Regions from separate parts of the Mesobacillus sp. AQ2 genome, predicted to be linked through region 1. Evidence: riboswitches for the same ligand, from Rfam matches in the RefSeq annotation. Region 1 holds a riboswitch; each other region holds the start of a gene.
The links. Region 1 has a riboswitch for thiamine pyrophosphate ahead of thiT (energy-coupled thiamine transporter ThiT). Riboswitches for the same ligand answer to the same signal wherever they lie in the genome.
Positions count from the first base shown of each region.

Region 2: it holds a riboswitch for thiamine pyrophosphate, as region 1 does, so the genes downstream of both, QNH36_RS05430 (3-oxoacyl-ACP reductase) here and thiT (energy-coupled thiamine transporter ThiT) in region 1, are expected to answer to the same signal.
Region 3: it holds a riboswitch for thiamine pyrophosphate, as region 1 does, so the genes downstream of both, thiC (phosphomethylpyrimidine synthase ThiC) here and thiT (energy-coupled thiamine transporter ThiT) in region 1, are expected to answer to the same signal.
Region 4: it holds a riboswitch for thiamine pyrophosphate, as region 1 does, so the genes downstream of both, QNH36_RS14310 (YkoF family thiamine/hydroxymethylpyrimidine-binding protein) here and thiT (energy-coupled thiamine transporter ThiT) in region 1, are expected to answer to the same signal.

Region 1 is NZ_CP126080.1:1,288,220-1,292,433, reverse strand. Features, by position in the region: gene feoB (ferrous iron transport protein B) at 1-1,531, opposite strand, end outside; gene QNH36_RS06400 (FeoA family protein) at 1,531-1,755, opposite strand; gene thiT (energy-coupled thiamine transporter ThiT) at 2,008-2,604, opposite strand; TPP riboswitch at 2,712-2,819, opposite strand; gene QNH36_RS06390 (histidine kinase N-terminal domain-containing protein) at 3,064-4,194, shown strand.
Region 2 is NZ_CP126080.1:1,094,339-1,098,552, forward strand. Features, by position in the region: gene pepT (peptidase T) at 1-1,011, opposite strand, end outside; gene QNH36_RS05420 (DUF3951 domain-containing protein) at 1,145-1,282, shown strand; gene QNH36_RS05425 (hypothetical protein) at 1,275-1,430, shown strand; TPP riboswitch at 1,488-1,597, shown strand; gene QNH36_RS05430 (3-oxoacyl-ACP reductase) at 1,672-2,433, shown strand; gene thiM (hydroxyethylthiazole kinase) at 2,491-3,300, shown strand; gene thiD (bifunctional hydroxymethylpyrimidine kinase/phosphomethylpyrimidine kinase) at 3,300-4,148, shown strand; gene thiE (thiamine phosphate synthase) at 4,121-4,214, shown strand, end outside.
Region 3 is NZ_CP126080.1:689,056-693,269, reverse strand. Features, by position in the region: gene QNH36_RS03480 (hypothetical protein) at 244-375, opposite strand; gene thiC (phosphomethylpyrimidine synthase ThiC) at 634-2,379, opposite strand; TPP riboswitch at 2,550-2,664, opposite strand; gene QNH36_RS03470 (HAD family hydrolase) at 3,199-3,516, shown strand; gene QNH36_RS03465 (YdhK family protein) at 3,535-4,116, shown strand.
Region 4 is NZ_CP126080.1:2,850,117-2,854,330, forward strand. Features, by position in the region: gene fdhF (formate dehydrogenase subunit alpha) at 1-202, opposite strand, end outside; gene QNH36_RS14285 (hypothetical protein) at 393-815, opposite strand; gene QNH36_RS14290 (hypothetical protein) at 994-1,152, shown strand; gene QNH36_RS14295 (hypothetical protein) at 1,195-1,437, opposite strand; gene QNH36_RS14300 (hypothetical protein) at 1,560-1,748, opposite strand; gene QNH36_RS14305 (hypothetical protein) at 1,969-2,217, shown strand; TPP riboswitch at 2,295-2,393, shown strand; gene QNH36_RS14310 (YkoF family thiamine/hydroxymethylpyrimidine-binding protein) at 2,494-3,096, shown strand; gene QNH36_RS14315 (ECF transporter S component) at 3,096-3,692, shown strand; gene QNH36_RS14320 (ABC transporter ATP-binding protein) at 3,676-4,214, shown strand, end outside.

The DNA.
Region 1 (4,214 bases):
CTTTTCCCTTATCCCAAGTGCTTCTCCAAAGCGCTTTTGCCTGCGGCATTCTGTATGGAGGCAGCTCTATGACGAAAACGGAGGTTTCCCCTTTCAACAGTGTCTTTGAAAAGACCTTGGCCAGAATAAGGGCGATTGCCACCCCTAGTACATACAAACTAAGAACCACAGCGGCCTTATGCCCTGTAAAAAAAGCACCTACAAACAAAGCATATACAGGAAGCCTGGCTGAACATGACATCAGCGGCGTCAGCAGGATGGTCATTAATCTCTCTTTTGGTGTCTCAATCGTCCTTGCCGCCATGATGCCTGGCACATTGCAGCCGAAACCGATCATCAACGGGATGAATGCCTTCCCGTTGAGGCCTACAGATTCCATCAACCTGTCCATGACTAGCGCGACACGGGCCATATACCCTGAATCCTCGAGCAGGGAAATGAAAAAGAACAAAATGAAGATTTGTGGTACAAAGACAAGAACTCCACCTACCCCGGCCACAATTCCATCAAGCACAAGGTCTTTTATAAATGAGGATGCTCCTGCCCAGTTAAGTGCCGCCGCGATACCAGCTGTCACAGGTCCGGATAAGATTGTGTCCAGTTTATCTGAAAGCGGGAAGCCAAGCCAGTCAAAGGTAAGCATGAACATGATATACATCATGACCAGGAAGATCGGAATCCCGAGGAATTTATTCGTCACAATCATATCAACTTTCTCAGTCAATGGTATTTTTCCATTTTCCGGTCTCGTTGTAGCAGCAGATACAATTTTATCTATCGCTTCACTTCTTTTGCGATGTATTACCTGGTCCAGCGCTTGTTTGCTCCCTGATTGTTGTTGCTCTGTAACAATGATAGAGTCGACAAGTGATTCGATTTCTTCCGATGGCAAAAAGGCAGTCAAATAGTTTTTAACATAGGGATTCCCTTCAAACAATTGAATGGCCAGCCAGCGAACAGGAAATCGTGTCCTCCCATCCAATTTCAGCCCCAGCTGGAGGATTCCCTCCTCTATTGCTTTTCCATAATACACAAGATTTGTTTTGCCAGTTCCTGACGGTTCTCTTGTCGCAAGTTCAGCAAGTTCGTTACAGCCCTTTCCTGATCTTGCCACGACAGGAGCAACATGGACCCCTAATGATTTTGACAACTGTTCAATATCGACTTGTATGCCCCTGTTTTTTGCAACGTCAAGCATATTCAAACCAATAGTGATCGGGGCGCCATATTCCAGAAGCTGCAGGGTAAGGTGCAAATTACGCCTTAATTGCGACGCATCGAGGATATTCAAAAGTTTCTCGAACGAATCCTCCAGGAAAAAGTTCGTAACCACACCCTCATCCTTCGACAATGGATTGAGCGTATAGACTCCTGGTAAATCAATCAGCTGATCCTTTCCATTCTTGAAAAGGCCAACTTTCTTTTCGACCGTTACTCCGCTCCAGTTGCCAACATATTCATATGATCCTGTTAAGTTATTAAATAACGAAGTTTTTCCGGTATTCGGATTGCCGATAAGCGCTATGTTCATCATACTCGCTCCACTTCGATCCGTAATGCTTCCTTGCGGCGGATACCTATGCATTGGCCGCATGATTCAACCATGACCGGGCCGCCAAAAGGCAGAATGCATTTTATGCATACTTCCGATCCTTCAGAAATCCCGAAATCAAGCAATCTTCTTCTGACATATTTGTCAGTTCCAGCAATATTCATGATCCGGCCTTTTTCACCAGTCTTTAATTTTCCCAGCATAGCCATCACCTTTTTTCAGTTTGTTAGTTTTTTATATCTAATTGAGAATGATTATCTTTATTTAATCAGTTTCAGGTCACTTTCACTGTGACATAAATCACAAAACACACTTATAACATATGAGAATATGGAAAACTCCATAGAATTGACAATTTTTCCGAGTTTCAGTTTCACGCTCATCACATACCTTAACGGGTATATTATAAAGGTGAAAAAGGAGAGCTGAATGAATTGTCAGCTCTCCTTGATATATCACATTTTATTGCTTACAAGTGTCGATTTGACCATCCTTGATGGAGCATAGCCAATGACAAGAATAATGATAATTGCGCTTAAAATCATACTTGGAATCATATAGGTTCCGTTATAGATGAGTGAATACAGCCAAGCCGGCTGTCCTTCTGGCGCCCAAACTCCGAAAAAGACCCAGCCGGAAAAGAAATGGGCGATAAAGCGAAGCAGGCTTCCAAGGAAGGTCCCCGCGATGATCAATCCTATCCACCTCTTTTTATATCCATTCCTGATATTCTCTTGGATCTGTCTTGCAAAAATACCGGCAAACCCTAATACAGTGAAAGCCATCAAATAATCGATGATTCCCTGGACAGGATGGAATATTTGCGAGAATCCCAGGATGAATTGCAGTAGTCCCAGCAGAAGCCCTGTGATGGCTCCTCCCTTGATTCCCCAGCGAAATGCCATCAGGAAAACCGGTACCATCGCGATTGATACTGAACCGCCCTGCGGCCAGATTCGAGAAAATAAAAATCCCGAGAATAAATCCAACAAATAAGCCAGTGCGGAAAACACTGCCACTTCCACTAAAAATAATGTTTGTTTTTGCTTCATAACTGTTCCTCCTTCTTTCCAGAATGAGGTCCGTTTTCAACACGCCTTTTCTGCTTCAGAAACAAAAAAAGCAATCAGGGGATCGATATAGGATTCCCATGATTGCTTTCCTATCGCATCCACATTCCTTCGCTAGCATTAACTAACAGGTTCAAAGGGTAAGAACTCGGCCGCTCACTCTCAGCTGCTCTCTGGCAGCTCCCCTTGTGGTTATTATTTAGTTTCTACACTATGAATATACTACTTCTTCTTTCTTATCACAAGTTAAATATTATTTTTCCAATCCTTGTCGAATCAAAAAAGACAAATCTCACCTCAAGTTGCTAAAAATATCGGTCTTTTGTCACGTTTTTATCGATTCGACGCTATTCAGCGGATGTTCTCAATTTTCGACAAAGGGATTTCGAGCTGCACCTCGAATCTTTAATATCGAAAAGAAAAACTGGGGGACTTAATAAAATGCTGCCAATCACGGATAACCGTTTGCTTAGCTTCCTGACTAGTGAAAGGGAACAACTCATTGCCGACTGGGCTGTAAAAATCATCGTCTCGGAAGATGATCCATATAAAGAAAAAATAACCAAGAACGCTGAGAAAATGTATGAAATCATTCTCTCTGTTTTTTCCAAGACAAATGAAGAACTGGAGGACCACCTCCAAAAACTTGCCTTTATGGTAGGAGAAGAACGAGTTCGCGCAGACATCAATATTGGGGATTTTGTCTACAATGTCAATTCAGGACGATCTGTACTTTACAAGCACCTGCACAAAATGAATATGGAATGGGAAGATATGCAGGAGTCCATCAACCGAATCAATTACTGTTTTGATACCTTCCTGTATTACGCAGTATCTTACTACAATGAACAGAAAAACAAAATCATTGAGGAAAAAAACCAATTCATCGACTCCACCCATAAGGACCGGCTGACATTGCTCGGCCAGATGACGTCAAGTTTTATCCATGAATTCCGCAATCCGCTGACTTCTATCCAGGGATTTATCCAGCTGTTGAGATCCGAACACGAGGATATGAAGTATCTTGATATCATTTCCGGGGAGCTTGAACAACTCAATTTCCGGATCTCTCAATTTCTGCTTCTTTCTAAAAAAGAACTAATTGGAAAGGAAAAAAAACTTTTCTCATTAAACAGAATGATTGATGAGGTTTTAAATTTCCTTTATCCCAGCATCCTCGACACCAATGTACGGATTGCCAAGGAAGTAGCAGATGACATGGAATTGTATGGATATTCCGATGAAATCAGACAGGTCTTGATCAATATCATCTTTAATGCAATTGATGTGTTGAGCCAGTATCGTGCTGACCCTAAAATTGAAATCAAGGGATACTTCGTGAATGATACACATATAAAAATCGAGATTTCCAATAATGGACCGGTCATTCCCGACCAGTTGCTGAAGACGATTTTCGAGCCATTCGTCACAACAAAAACGCTCGGAACCGGCCTAGGGTTATTTGTCTGCCGGGAAATAATCGAGAAGCACAAAGGCATACTTGCATGCTCATCAGAGCCAGATAAAACTTCATTCATCATGCTTTTGCCATTAATAAGGATGGAGAACTAACATCACAAAAAGACCCTTGC
Region 2 (4,214 bases), 190 kb from region 1:
GATGTCGACAATTTCTTTTACTGGCTCGATTTTATCCTTCATGTTGTAGTACTGGTCGTTCATTTCAAGTTCAACCCGGGTTTCGCCGTATGTAAGCCTTAGTTCATTGGTGATTTTCTGCATCAATTCCTTGCGTGCCTGGAAGCTGTCACGGTCAAAATCACGGATGATGTAGCTCAGCGTCGTCTCCTCGACATCCCCATTAATCGAGCTCAGGTGGAAGAAGCCTTCATATCCTTCTGTATGCTCAGGCGCTTCTTCGGCAGGAAGCTTGCTGTTAAATTCCATCGCGATTTTGGCGGAGTTCACCATTTTGCCCTTTGCTGTTCCGGGGTGGACGTTCTTTCCTTTAAAAGTCACCTTGGCGCCGGCTGCGTTAAAGCTTTCATACTCCAGCTCGCCAAGCGGGCCGCCATCAACGGTGTAGGCGAATTTTGCATTGAATGCTTTTACATCAAACTTATGAGGGCCTCTGCCAATCTCTTCATCCGGGGTGAAAGCAACACGGATTTTACCATGCCTGATTTCAGGGTGCTTGATCAAATAAGCCATCGCCGTCATGATTTCGGCAATCCCTGCTTTGTTGTCAGCACCGAGAAGAGTCGTTCCATCGGTCGTAATCAATGTATGGCCTTTATATTGAGGCAGTTCAGGGAAATCCGCTGGCGACAGGATGATATTCTGCTCCTTATTCAGGATGATCTGATTGCCATCGAAGTCTTCGACAACCTGCGGGTTGACATTTTTGCCTGTAAAATCAGTTGCCGTATCGACGTGGGCAAGGAACCCGATCGTTGGGACTTCCTTATCGGTATTTGCAGGAAGTGTTGCCATCACATAACCGTTTTCATCAATCGTGACTTCCTCCATGCCAATCGATTTTAGTTCCTCGACAAGCATATTGGCAAGGGTGAGCTGGCCTTCGGTCGATGGAGTTTTCTCGCTGTTTTCATTGGACTGTGTGTCGATTTTGACATAAGAGGTGAATCTTTCGATTATCTCGTTTTTCATTGCTTTCATCTCCCATTCATATGTATATTTTCATATTAGCATAGATGATCAAGAAGACCATTTTAAAAAGAATGAAAATTCCATTTTTTGTATCATGTTTATTGTATAATGAAAGTAAAGGAGGCTGGACAGTATGGGGTATTTTTTCACGTTCATAGTGCTGTTTGTCGTGTTTTATCTGATTTTCAAGATAATCCGCTCCGGTAATTTGCCAAGCAATCATTACACTCCATTTGACGATTTAACCGAAGGGAAAAAGAAAGATGATTGATCTTGGCGTCATCATTGTTTTGCTGCTGTCACTCTGGTCGATAACGATTACACTGCAAAAATTAACTGCAAGTATCATCCAAAAGCAGGACCAGCAGCTTAGTCTACTGGAAGAAATCAAAGAAGAACTGAAAAATAGCAGAATATGAACTTTTTACTTTACATATATAGGAGATAAGGCTAGGATAAAGACAATTGAATATTCGATTTACTACTAGGGGTGCCCTGCTGCGGGCTGAGAGGAAGACGCTAAGTCTTTTAACCCTTCGGACCTGATCTGGGTAATACCAGCGTAGGAAAGTAGTGTGAGAGAAATTTTCTTACTTTGCTTTTAAGCCAGGTCCATTATATATGGATCTGGCTTTTTATATTTTAAGGAGGTTGACACAAATGGAGTTAAAAGATCAAGTAGTTTTAATAACTGGAGGAAGCCGTGGCCTTGGTGCAGAAACGGTCAAAGCTTTTGCAAGGGAAGGTGCAAAAGTTGTCATCAACTATTTTCAGAATGAAGAAAAGGCAAAGGCTCTGACAGAGACCATTGGCGAAAATGCCCTTGCTCTCAGGGCGGATGTGCGTGATCCTGCACAGGTCAAAAGCATGTTCAGGTTGGCAAAAGAACATTTTGGGACACCGATTACGACCATCGTCAATAATGCACTGGTCAATTTCAAGTTTGATCCTGTGGCGAATAAGGATGCTTTTGCAGTAGGCTGGGAGGATTACCAACAGCAGCTTGAAGGAGCTGTCCGCGGTTCATTGAATACCATCCAGGCGGGATTGCCAAATATGAAAGAAAAGAAGTTTGGCAGAATCATCAATATTGGCACGAACCTCTTCCAGAATCCGGTTGTCGCCTACCATGACTACACAACAAGCAAGGCTGCGCTGCTGGGATTCACAAGGAATATGGCGATTGATCTTGGAAAGTATGGCATTACCGTCAATATGGTTTCGGGAGGACTGCTAAAAATGACCGACGCAAGCTCAGCTACTTCTGAGGAAGTATTCCAGCTAATCGAATCGTCCACACCTCTTAGAAAAGTCACCGATCCCGCAGAAGTTGCAGACTCAATTTTGTTCTTCGCCTCACCATGGGCGCGTGCAGTTACCGGACAAAATATGGTCGTAGACGGCGGCCTGGTGATGGATTAAGGAGAAGGAATTGAGGTCGCAGATGGCGGTCTGAGGATGGATGAAGGAGGAATTGGAATGGAAAAACGAGAGATTGCTGGTTTGCTGGAGAAGGTCCGCAGAGAGAATCCACTTGTACATAACATCACGAATGTTGTGGTCACGAATTTTACGGCCAATGGGCTGCTGGCTCTTGGTGCATCTCCAGTGATGGCCTATGCACAAGAGGAAGTTGCCGAAATGGCAAGCATAGCGGGCAGCCTTGTGCTGAATATTGGTACGTTGAGGCCACAAGTCGTCGAATCCATGTCGATTGCCGGTAAAGCGGCAAATGAGCATGGAGTTCCAGTCATTCTTGATCCGGTTGGTGCCGGGGCGACTGCTTATCGCACGGAAACTGCAATAAGGCTGATGGACGAACTGGAGATTTCGGTCATCAGAGGAAATGCCGCGGAAATTGCCAATGTAGCAGGGGAAGTCTGGAACATACGGGGTGTTGACGCAGGGGATTCAGATGGGGATGTGATCGAGCTGGCAGAATCCGCTGCCCAAAAATTGAACACAATTGTGGCACTGACAGGGAAAGAAGACGTTATTACAGATGGGAAATCTACGTTTGTCGTCAGAAATGGACACCCAATCCTTACGAAGGTAACCGGTGCTGGATGTCTGCTGACCTCAGTAATCGGGGCATTCACAGCAGTGGAAAAGGATTTTTTGAAAGCAGCAACTGCTGCATTGAGCATTTACGGAGTGGCAGCCGAAGTTGCCGCTGACAAAAGTGCCTTGCAGGGACCAGGGAGTTTTCAAGTGGAGTTCCTGAACCAGCTCTACCATTTGGATGCTGAGGAAATCTACAATAAAAGTTCTTTCGAAAAATGGAGGTAATGAATATGAAAAAAGCACTGACAATCGCAGGATCTGACAGCGGCGGCGGAGCCGGAATCCAGGCTGACCTGAAGACATTCCAGGAACTGAAGGTATTTGGCACATCTGCCCTGACTGCTGTTACCGCGCAAAATACGCTTGGTGTCCAGGGAGTTTTTCCGATGAGCCCTGAGGCGGTAGGCGAACAGATCCAATCAGTCGGTGAGGACATTGGAGCGGATGCCCTGAAAACAGGAATGCTTTTTAACGCGGAAATCATACAAGCGGTCTCGGAAAAAATAAAGCAGTTCGGCTGGGATAAGGTTGTTGTCGATCCTGTCATGATTGCGAAGGGAGGAGCCTCATTGCTCCAGCAGGAGGCTGTATCGGCCCTGAAAAAACATTTGCTTCCGCTCTGTCACATCATCACCCCGAATATCCCCGAAGCCGAAGTGCTGACAGGCATGTCGATTCGCGGTACGGATGAAAAAAAGGAAGCGGCCAAACGAATCCATGCCCTTGGAGCGAAAAATGTAGTGATAAAAGGCGGCCATGATGAGGAAACAAACGAATCTATTGATGTCCTCTTTGACGGAAAGGAATTTGCTTACTTCTCCACTTCAAGGATTGAAACGAATAACACCCATGGAACAGGCTGTACTTTTTCTGCAGCTATCACAGCACAGCTTGCAAAAGGTTCTTCGGTCCATCAAGCGGTTTCGGTGGCTAAGGAGTTCATCCAGGCAGCCATTGCCAACCCGCTGATGATCGGAAATGGACATGGACATGGGCCGACTAATCACTGGGCCTACAATATGAAAAGAGAAAGCGGGGCCTCCTCATGTCAAGAATCAGTCCTGAAAAGATGAGAAGCTTGCTGAAGGTATATTTTATCGCCGGCAGCACGAATTGTTTACAGGATCCCGTTACTGTGC
Region 3 (4,214 bases), 600 kb from region 1:
CTATAGAGTAGTGTGACAAGTTATGTCATCATACTCCTGCTCCCTAAGGCAGCAGGACTTAACCTACAGCTTCAACCATATAGAGTAAAATGAAGCTGGCAGACGTGAAAAGAAGATCATTTTCTTTTAGACAGAGGGACGGTTCTGTAGTCTCACACCCTTAAGTGTAATGTATTCCCCGACCCTCATTAAAGAAACATGATGTACAAAAATACCTGTGTAATTGACTCCGTTTCGAGTCGTCTACACAGGTTCTTTTTTGGATATTTCCGCGATTATGGTTTGATTCTTGCCGTTCCTTTTCGCTTGATACAAGCTGTCATCTGCTGCTTTGAAGAAGTTTTCCTTACCGAGGCCCAACACTAATCGTGACATTCACGCTGGCCCCAGTTTATGATTGAAACGCAACAGAGAAAGTGAAATGGCTCTTAATAGACAATTTATCCCCTTCGCATACGGAATTACTAATCAATTAAACCTGTAAAAAATGCTAAATGACCATTCCATGAGTTTGGGAAAAAGTTACCTGAACGATGTATTCATCGACTTAAAGGTGTGAAAATAGGCGCAAAAAGACGGACTTAAGAGATTACTAGATAAAAATAGAAAGCGGCTCGCCTTTTTAATCAGTTCTTATTGATAAAGCTTTCCTCCGGCTTTTTTAAATTCCTCTGCTTTTTCAACAAGTCCCCTCTTGATTGCGTCCTCCGGCTCTAGCTTATGCTCTTTTGCATAGTTCCGGATATCATGGGAGATTCTCATGCTGCAGAATTTAGGTCCGCACATAGAACAGAAGTGAGCAGTTTTTGCACCTTCAGCCGGCAATGTTTCGTCGTGGTATTCCAATGCGCGTTCAGGATCCAATGAAAGATTGAACTGATCTCTCCAACGGAATTCAAAACGGGCTTTCGACAGGGCATCGTCCCTTTTTTGCGCTCCAGGATGGCCCTTTGCCAGATCAGCGGCATGGGCGGCAATTTTGTAGGTGATCACACCCTCACGCACATCGTCTTTGTTCGGCAGTCCCAAATGTTCCTTTGGCGTTACGTAACAGAGCATAGCTGTACCGTACCAGCCGATCATCGCAGCTCCGATCGCAGATGTAATGTGGTCATATCCCGGCGCGATGTCAGTGGTTAGCGGTCCTAGTGTATAAAATGGAGCTTCCTGGCAAATCTCCAGCTGCTTATCCATGTTCTCCTTGATTAAATGCATCGGAACATGCCCGGGTCCCTCAACCATTACCTGTACATCATGCTTCCACGCAAGCTTCGTCAACTCCCCAAGTGTTTTGAGCTCAGCAAATTGGGCCTCGTCATTGGCATCAGCAATCGATCCCGGGCGCAAACCATCTCCCAGAGAGAAGGCCACATCATATGCCTTCATGATTTCGCAGATTTCTTCAAAGTGTGTATAAAGGAAGTTTTCTTTATGGTGATGAAGGCACCATTGTGCCATGATCGAACCGCCTCTTGAGACAATTCCGGTCAATCGTCTGGCAGTCAGCGGAACATACCGCAACAAGACGCCTGCATGGATGGTAAAGTAGTCAACCCCTTGCTCAGCTTGTTCAATCAGGGTATCTTTGAACACTTCCCAGCTAAGGTCCTCAGCAATGCCATTCACTTTTTCAAGCGCCTGGTAAATCGGAACAGTGCCAACCGGAACAGCTGAATTCCGGATAATCCATTCGCGTGTCGTATGAATGTTTTTTCCTGTAGACAAATCCATGATTGTATCTGCACCCCATCGGGTAGCCCACGTCATTTTTTCCACTTCTTCCTCAATGGACGAGGAGACGGCCGAGTTCCCAATGTTCGCATTTATTTTGACATGAAAGTTCCTGCCGATAATCATGGGTTCAGTCTCAGGATGATTGATATTGGAAGGAATGATGGCCCTGCCCCTTGCCACTTCAGATCTCACAAATTCCGGGTCCATATTCTCCCGTATCGCTATGAACTCCATCTCCGGCGTAATGATTCCCTTTTTGGCATAATGCAGCTGGGTAACATTCTTCCCTTCCTTCGCCCTCAATGGCTTACGCGATAGGTCCGGAAAAACCTTATCATTTGCCCGCGGGTCATGCTCACTTGAGTATCCATTGTCCTCGGGCTTTATTTTCCGGCCCTCATACGCTTCAACATCCCCTCGTCTCTGAATCCACCTGCTCCTCAGTGGAGGAAGACCCTTTCTAAGATCGGGTGTATAAGCAGGATCCGTATAGGGACCGCTCGTATCATATACGCGAACCGGCTCATTGGTTTCCTCTCCAAAAGATCCGCTGGTCGGACTTAATTCAATCTCTCGCATCGGAACCCTAATATCAGGCTGCGAGCCCTCCACATAGACTTTTTTGCTCCCAGAGAAGCTTGCCATAATCGAAATGCTGTCCTGGTTTAATGATTTTGCTGTTTTCACTGATCATCTCTCCCTTTTTTAAAATTGAGGGACGAGATCTGGCACCTGGGAAGTTCCCTAGTATGTAAAAAAGCCGGCCCACATAAAGATGGACCGGCTTTAACCGCGAATGTCTCTGCACAAAAAGACTGTGCACTTGTCAACTTCCCCACGCTGGTATGATCCAGATCAGGTCCAAAGAGTCAAGGAACTTTAACGCGTCCCTTTCTCAGCCCAAGCTATTGGGCACCCCTAGTTATTGCTATTCAGTTCCCTTCGAGTATACACAATACGAAAAATAAAGAAAAGTTTTTTAAGCAATAGAGTGCTTATTGCCTATATGGACAATAGAACACACTTTCAAGGAGTTTAGCTAAAGAAGCCCTTAGACAAATACCGACCAAATTCTCCCTCTTCCTTAGAGAGTACAAATAATTACATGAAATTCTATCATTATTCTAAAAACATGAAGACGATTAACACAGCTTCGTAAAGGCTGGTTGACTTATGTTATTAATCATTTTTAAAAAATCCCTCATTTCAAGTTCATACAGTACCTCTTCTGTTAGAAAGCCATATAAAAAATAAGTTTTACGATAGGGGTGTAGGGTATAAAAATATCGAATGCTTATCACGCGATTAGGACATTGTTTTCGGAAAAATAATGGTTAACTTTGATACTTCTGAAAGGAGGAACCACAATGGCATAAATGGCTATTTTGCGCAGCAGTTCTTGCGGGTATCATTACACTTGCCTATTGGGCTGCCACAGGTGATTTCGAATTTGCTTTGGAACGAATGGTTACTGTTTTAATTATCGCTTGCCCCCATGCACTTGGTTTGGCGGGTCCTTTAGTAACATCACGGTCAACCGCCATAGCAGCGAAAAAGGGATTGTTAATTCCTAATAGAGTGGCATCCGAAGGGACATATAAAGGAGTTCGGATTGTTTTTGATAACACGGGGACACTAACCGAGGGAAACTTCGGAGTAACAGATATTTTTCCTGTCCAGGGAATAAGTGAGGAAGAACTTTTAACCCTGGCATATTCAGTTGAAACCCAATCGAACCATCCTATTGCAAAGGGAATTGTATTGATTAAAAAATCCAAATAGAAGAAAGGATGATTTTTAATGAAATCCAATAAATTTTTGTCCATTATAATCACTCTGATTATGGCTCTCGTTTTATCTGCTTGTAACGGAAACAACAACACTTCAGCTCCACCTGAAAATAACGCAGATAAAAAAACGGAAGAATCCAATGAACATATGGAAATGGATCATTCAAGTTCAGGTGAGGTTCCCGAAGAACTAGAAGTTGCGGAAAATCCAACCTACCCGGTTGGGAGCCAAGCTGTCATGCACGCAAAACATATGAAGGGAATGGACGGGGCAGTTGCAACCATTGCAGGAGCCTATAATACAACAGTTTATTCGGTTTCCTATACTCCTACAAATGGTGGTGAACGCGTAGAGGACCATAAATGGGTCATTCATGAAGAAATTGAGAACGCAGGCAAAGAACCATTCAAGCCTGGCGATGAAGTCAAATTGAATGCAGACCATATGAAGGGGATGAATGGAGCCACTGCTGTAATTGATTCAGCCGAAGAAACAACGGTTTATATGGTAGATTTCAAAAATACTGAAACAGGTAAAGAAGTAAAAAACCATAAATGGGTCATAGAAAGTGAACTATCGCCGCAGAAATAAATTTTCAATAACAAAAAATCCCTCTCTTAATGGCCAGGTACTTTCCATTAAGAGGGGATTTTTTTACATATGCCTGAATCCAGGAAGTCCAACAACAC
Region 4 (4,214 bases), 1.6 Mb from region 1:
TAAGGACGGTCGAACACGATCTGACCATTTCCCCGTTCACTTCTACAATACAGGTATCACATGTCTCGATAGGTCCAAGGCTTGGATGAAAACATACATTTGGTACCTCAATCGAGCTGTCTGAAAGGTATTGAAGGATTGTTTGATTTCCGTCAGCCGTCACTTCGGCACCGTTGATAGTTACATTAATTTTGCCAGACAAAGCCTCATCTTCCTTTCTGTATATAAATCATTCCCCTTTCTCCTACCCTTTCAGGAATAAACATTAACCATTTTTATTGGTGTTTTTTAAAACACTGCCATGGCAATAATCTTTGCTCTTGCATACAAAAAGACTTTTCATTTAGAAAAGAAAAGGCTTCATTCTTATAAATCAACTTGCTCGTGTTGGCTTATAAAAACCTGCATGAGTCCTGTTCCGCTTCATCAGAGACGAGGAGATAAAAAGTTCTTCCCTCAGCTGTGATTTCCTTTGTAAAACCATAACGTTCCAATGCTTCGCAGTCGTTTTCTACTAAGATAGCTGACGAAAATAGCAATGCCTGCAAATGGAATAACATTATCTCCAATGCCTCCTTAAGCGAGTTATCAAGAGGAAGATCTTCCACTATAGATAGCCTTCCTCGGATGCCAAATGCTTCCTTAGCAAACTCGATTGTCTCTGTGAACCTCTCGGATATAGATGAAGCACTGCTAAGGATATCATTCCAATTATCGTCAAAAACGTAAGCCTGCCAAGATGATTCCTTAGAAGTTGCTAAAATCTCAATTTTAAGATAATGAACTTGATCATCATAATAATAAATGGCTTCCATTTGGGCTAACTCCTTTACTATTTTTGATATAGTCTTCCTCATCCGGCCAAGCTTGATTAAAGGTTTGTATAAATATTGGTATTGGGAAAATACTTTGAAAATAGAAATATGTTTGCATGATTTTTGCAGGTAAGGGAAATTAAACACTGAGAAGTTTAAAGTAAGGAGGATGAATCAAGTGAAAAGAGAGCAAAACAACATTATTAAATCTGAACAGGAACTTGAACATGATCAGCAGCACAGCATGGTGTGCAATGATCAGCTATTCTTCCAGGAATTAAGGATTGCGGCTGAAGAAGCAGAACGTGACCGAATTGAAAATGGGGAAAATGCATAATAAAAAAAAAGAGAAAGGCGATTTTGCCTTTCTCCGTCTTAATTAACTGATGAACCTATCTCTTTCTGCAGCTTCTTCTTCACGCTGAGCTTCACGGTCTTCATACCAAAATTTAATATGGGTCAAAATTGAGAAAACAAGGAAAAAATTCATTGTCCAGACACTGACAAACGGGGCGATCCCCCCAAAATCGATCGCTTCATAATTTTTTAGGACCATGACAATATATGATTCAATGAACACAAGGACAAAGCCGGCTACACCTGCAATTGCCATACGCATCATAATCAATAACCACCTTATCGTTTATTCAGATTATTTAAATAATACGACTAATTATTGATTAGCGCAACTATTTTGTTCAATATTTTGCCACATTTACTCATTGACAATTTGTCACACTGTTTTTATCTATTCAGCCTCTTCTGTTTGAGCATGATTTCATATGATTTTTCGATAATATCTGTCAAAACATCACCTTTGTAGATCCTGCCAATTTTCGTATTTTCCTGATAGTATTCTACAATTTCATCAAGCTTGTCCGAGGTCTCTTTGGATACCCTGACGTTTAACTGAATCCTTTGGGCTTCATTCATAATGCTGACTTCCCTCCAACTCCTTCAAAAACTTCTATCTATCTGCTAGCAATCTGATATTATGTAGATATATGTCGCTAACTATACTGCAACGACCTCTATTTTAGCATATTCCTTCAGTATAAAACACTATGTTGTTCCCGGAACCAGTTTCCGCCCCATCCGCAAGGGGTATCTTATAAATATATGCCTTTTAGAAGATAAAAGATGGAGATAATCTATGAAACTGACAATATGGTCATACACAAAAAGATATAATATTAAAGCTCAATTTGACAAGTATCCTAACTCCGTAGTTATTTTCCGCCAAATCAAAGATTATTACTTCGTTTATACTGTTAACTGGGCCATAAGTGATCCTTTGGTTACGAAAAGTGCATTAGAGGAAATGGAATTGCTTCTCAACAGTGAACTTGGTACTCTGGATGAATACCGCCTTAGAAAGGTTTTTCACCAGGATTATGAATGATTTATTTTTAAATAATTAACCATTTACAATTCCGGACAATTGCTTTAAGATAATTTTGGAAACAACAACTGCATAGATTTTTGCACTAGGGGAGCTTTTTGCTGAGAAGAACTTTGTTCTGACCCTTATTACTCGATCTGGATAATACCAGCGTGGGGAAGTGCGGGAGAAACTCATCGTTCCCCTTTTTTATAAGCGATAGTATTCGACTGCATCCATCACGCTGGATGCAGTTTTTGTTTTTCCGAGACTTAAAAAAAGGGAGTCGTTGAGAAAATGGAAAAGAATTTGTGCGGTACAAGCGAGATTACTGGGGCAAGATTTTCGATTTACCCCATGTCAGACAGATTCGTGGAAATAATCCTGTCAGCACTGAAAGAAGTAGACACAACAAAAGTATGGATGAAGACAGATGATATTAGCACCTGTGCACGCGGGCGGTCTGAACATGTATTTGATGTTGTTAAAGCAATCTTTTTAAATGCTTCAAAAGGCGGAGACCATGTAGTCCTGAATGCTACCTTTTCAAATGGATGCCCTGGCGATTCTGCAGGCGATACCTTGATGGCAGAAGACTCCATATTGCTAAATGAAAAACTCTCAAACAGCATCAGCCAGGAAGTTGCCTGCCAGTTCGCACTCTATCCACTGGGAATAGCGAATTATATGGAGGTAATCATGGATCAAATTAAGACCGTTGAGGAACAAGGTGTGTTCGGTGGCGGAGTGCATTATGCCTCCAGGCTTGATGGGGATGCGAACCAGGTATTCACTGGTTTAGAAAAAGCATTTGACGGAGCGAGGTCCAGTGATTCTTCCCATATTGTAATGACTGTAACCATGTCAGCAAATAGTCCTTCAAGAAAGGAGGCAAAATAATGATCGAAAATTGGAAACTTCGTGAAGTGATTGTGTTATCCGTCCTTGCAGTCGTTTTCGGTGTCGTGTACCTGCTTTTTTTACAGGTGGGAAATGTTCTGGTCGGGTTATTCGGTATGATAGGCTATGATTTGATTTTTGGTATTTGGTTCATTGTTTCAATCATCGCTGCCTATATCATCAGAAAGCCTGGAGCAGCTGTACTGTCAGAGACCATAGCGGCCATAATAGAAGTTATGCTTGGAAATGCCGTAGGACCAAGACTGATCCTTGCAGGTCTTATTCAGGGACTGGGAGCTGAAGCAGTCTTCGCCGCAACAAAATGGAAAAACTACTCAACATGGGTACTGATTACTGCAGGTATGGGATCTTCCATCACCAGTTTTGTCTGGGGATATTTTTTGGGAGGATTTTCTGCTTTATCCCCAGGCTATGTGGCAGCAATGTTTTTTGTAAGATTATTAAGCGGGGCACTGCTAGCCGGACTATCAGGCAAATACATAAGTGACAGCCTTGCCAGGACCGGGGCACTGAATAGCTTCCCTCTTGGAAAAGAAGCAAGAAAGGAAAAGCTTGCCGATGAGCGGCCAGCATAAGACTCCCTTGCTTGAAGTCTCCAATTTAAACTTCAAGTTTGAGGACGATTCCATACTTGAAAATATCTCTTTTAATATTAATGAAAATGAGAACATTTTTATACTTGGTCCAAGCGGTTCCGGGAAAAGCACCCTCGCTTATTGTCTAAATAATCTTTATCCAGACTCTATCGGCGGAATCAAAACTGGAAGCATCCAATATAAAGGCCTTGAGATCTCCTCGTTCGCTCCTGGAGAGATCAATCAAAAAATCGGTTTGGTCATGCAGGATCCAGATTCTCAATTCTGCATGCAGACAGTTGAAGAAGAATTAATCTTTATACTTGAGAACATCAGGCTTCCGAGAACCGAATTTGAACAAAGGATACGTAATGCTCTTGGACTGGTGGATATGCTTCCCATGAAGAAGCGTGTGATACAAAGCCTTTCAGGAGGACAAAAACAAAAGCTCGCGATTGCCTGTGCACTGGCTATGGAGCCAGAGATGCTAATCCTTGATGAGCCAACTGCAAACCTTGATCC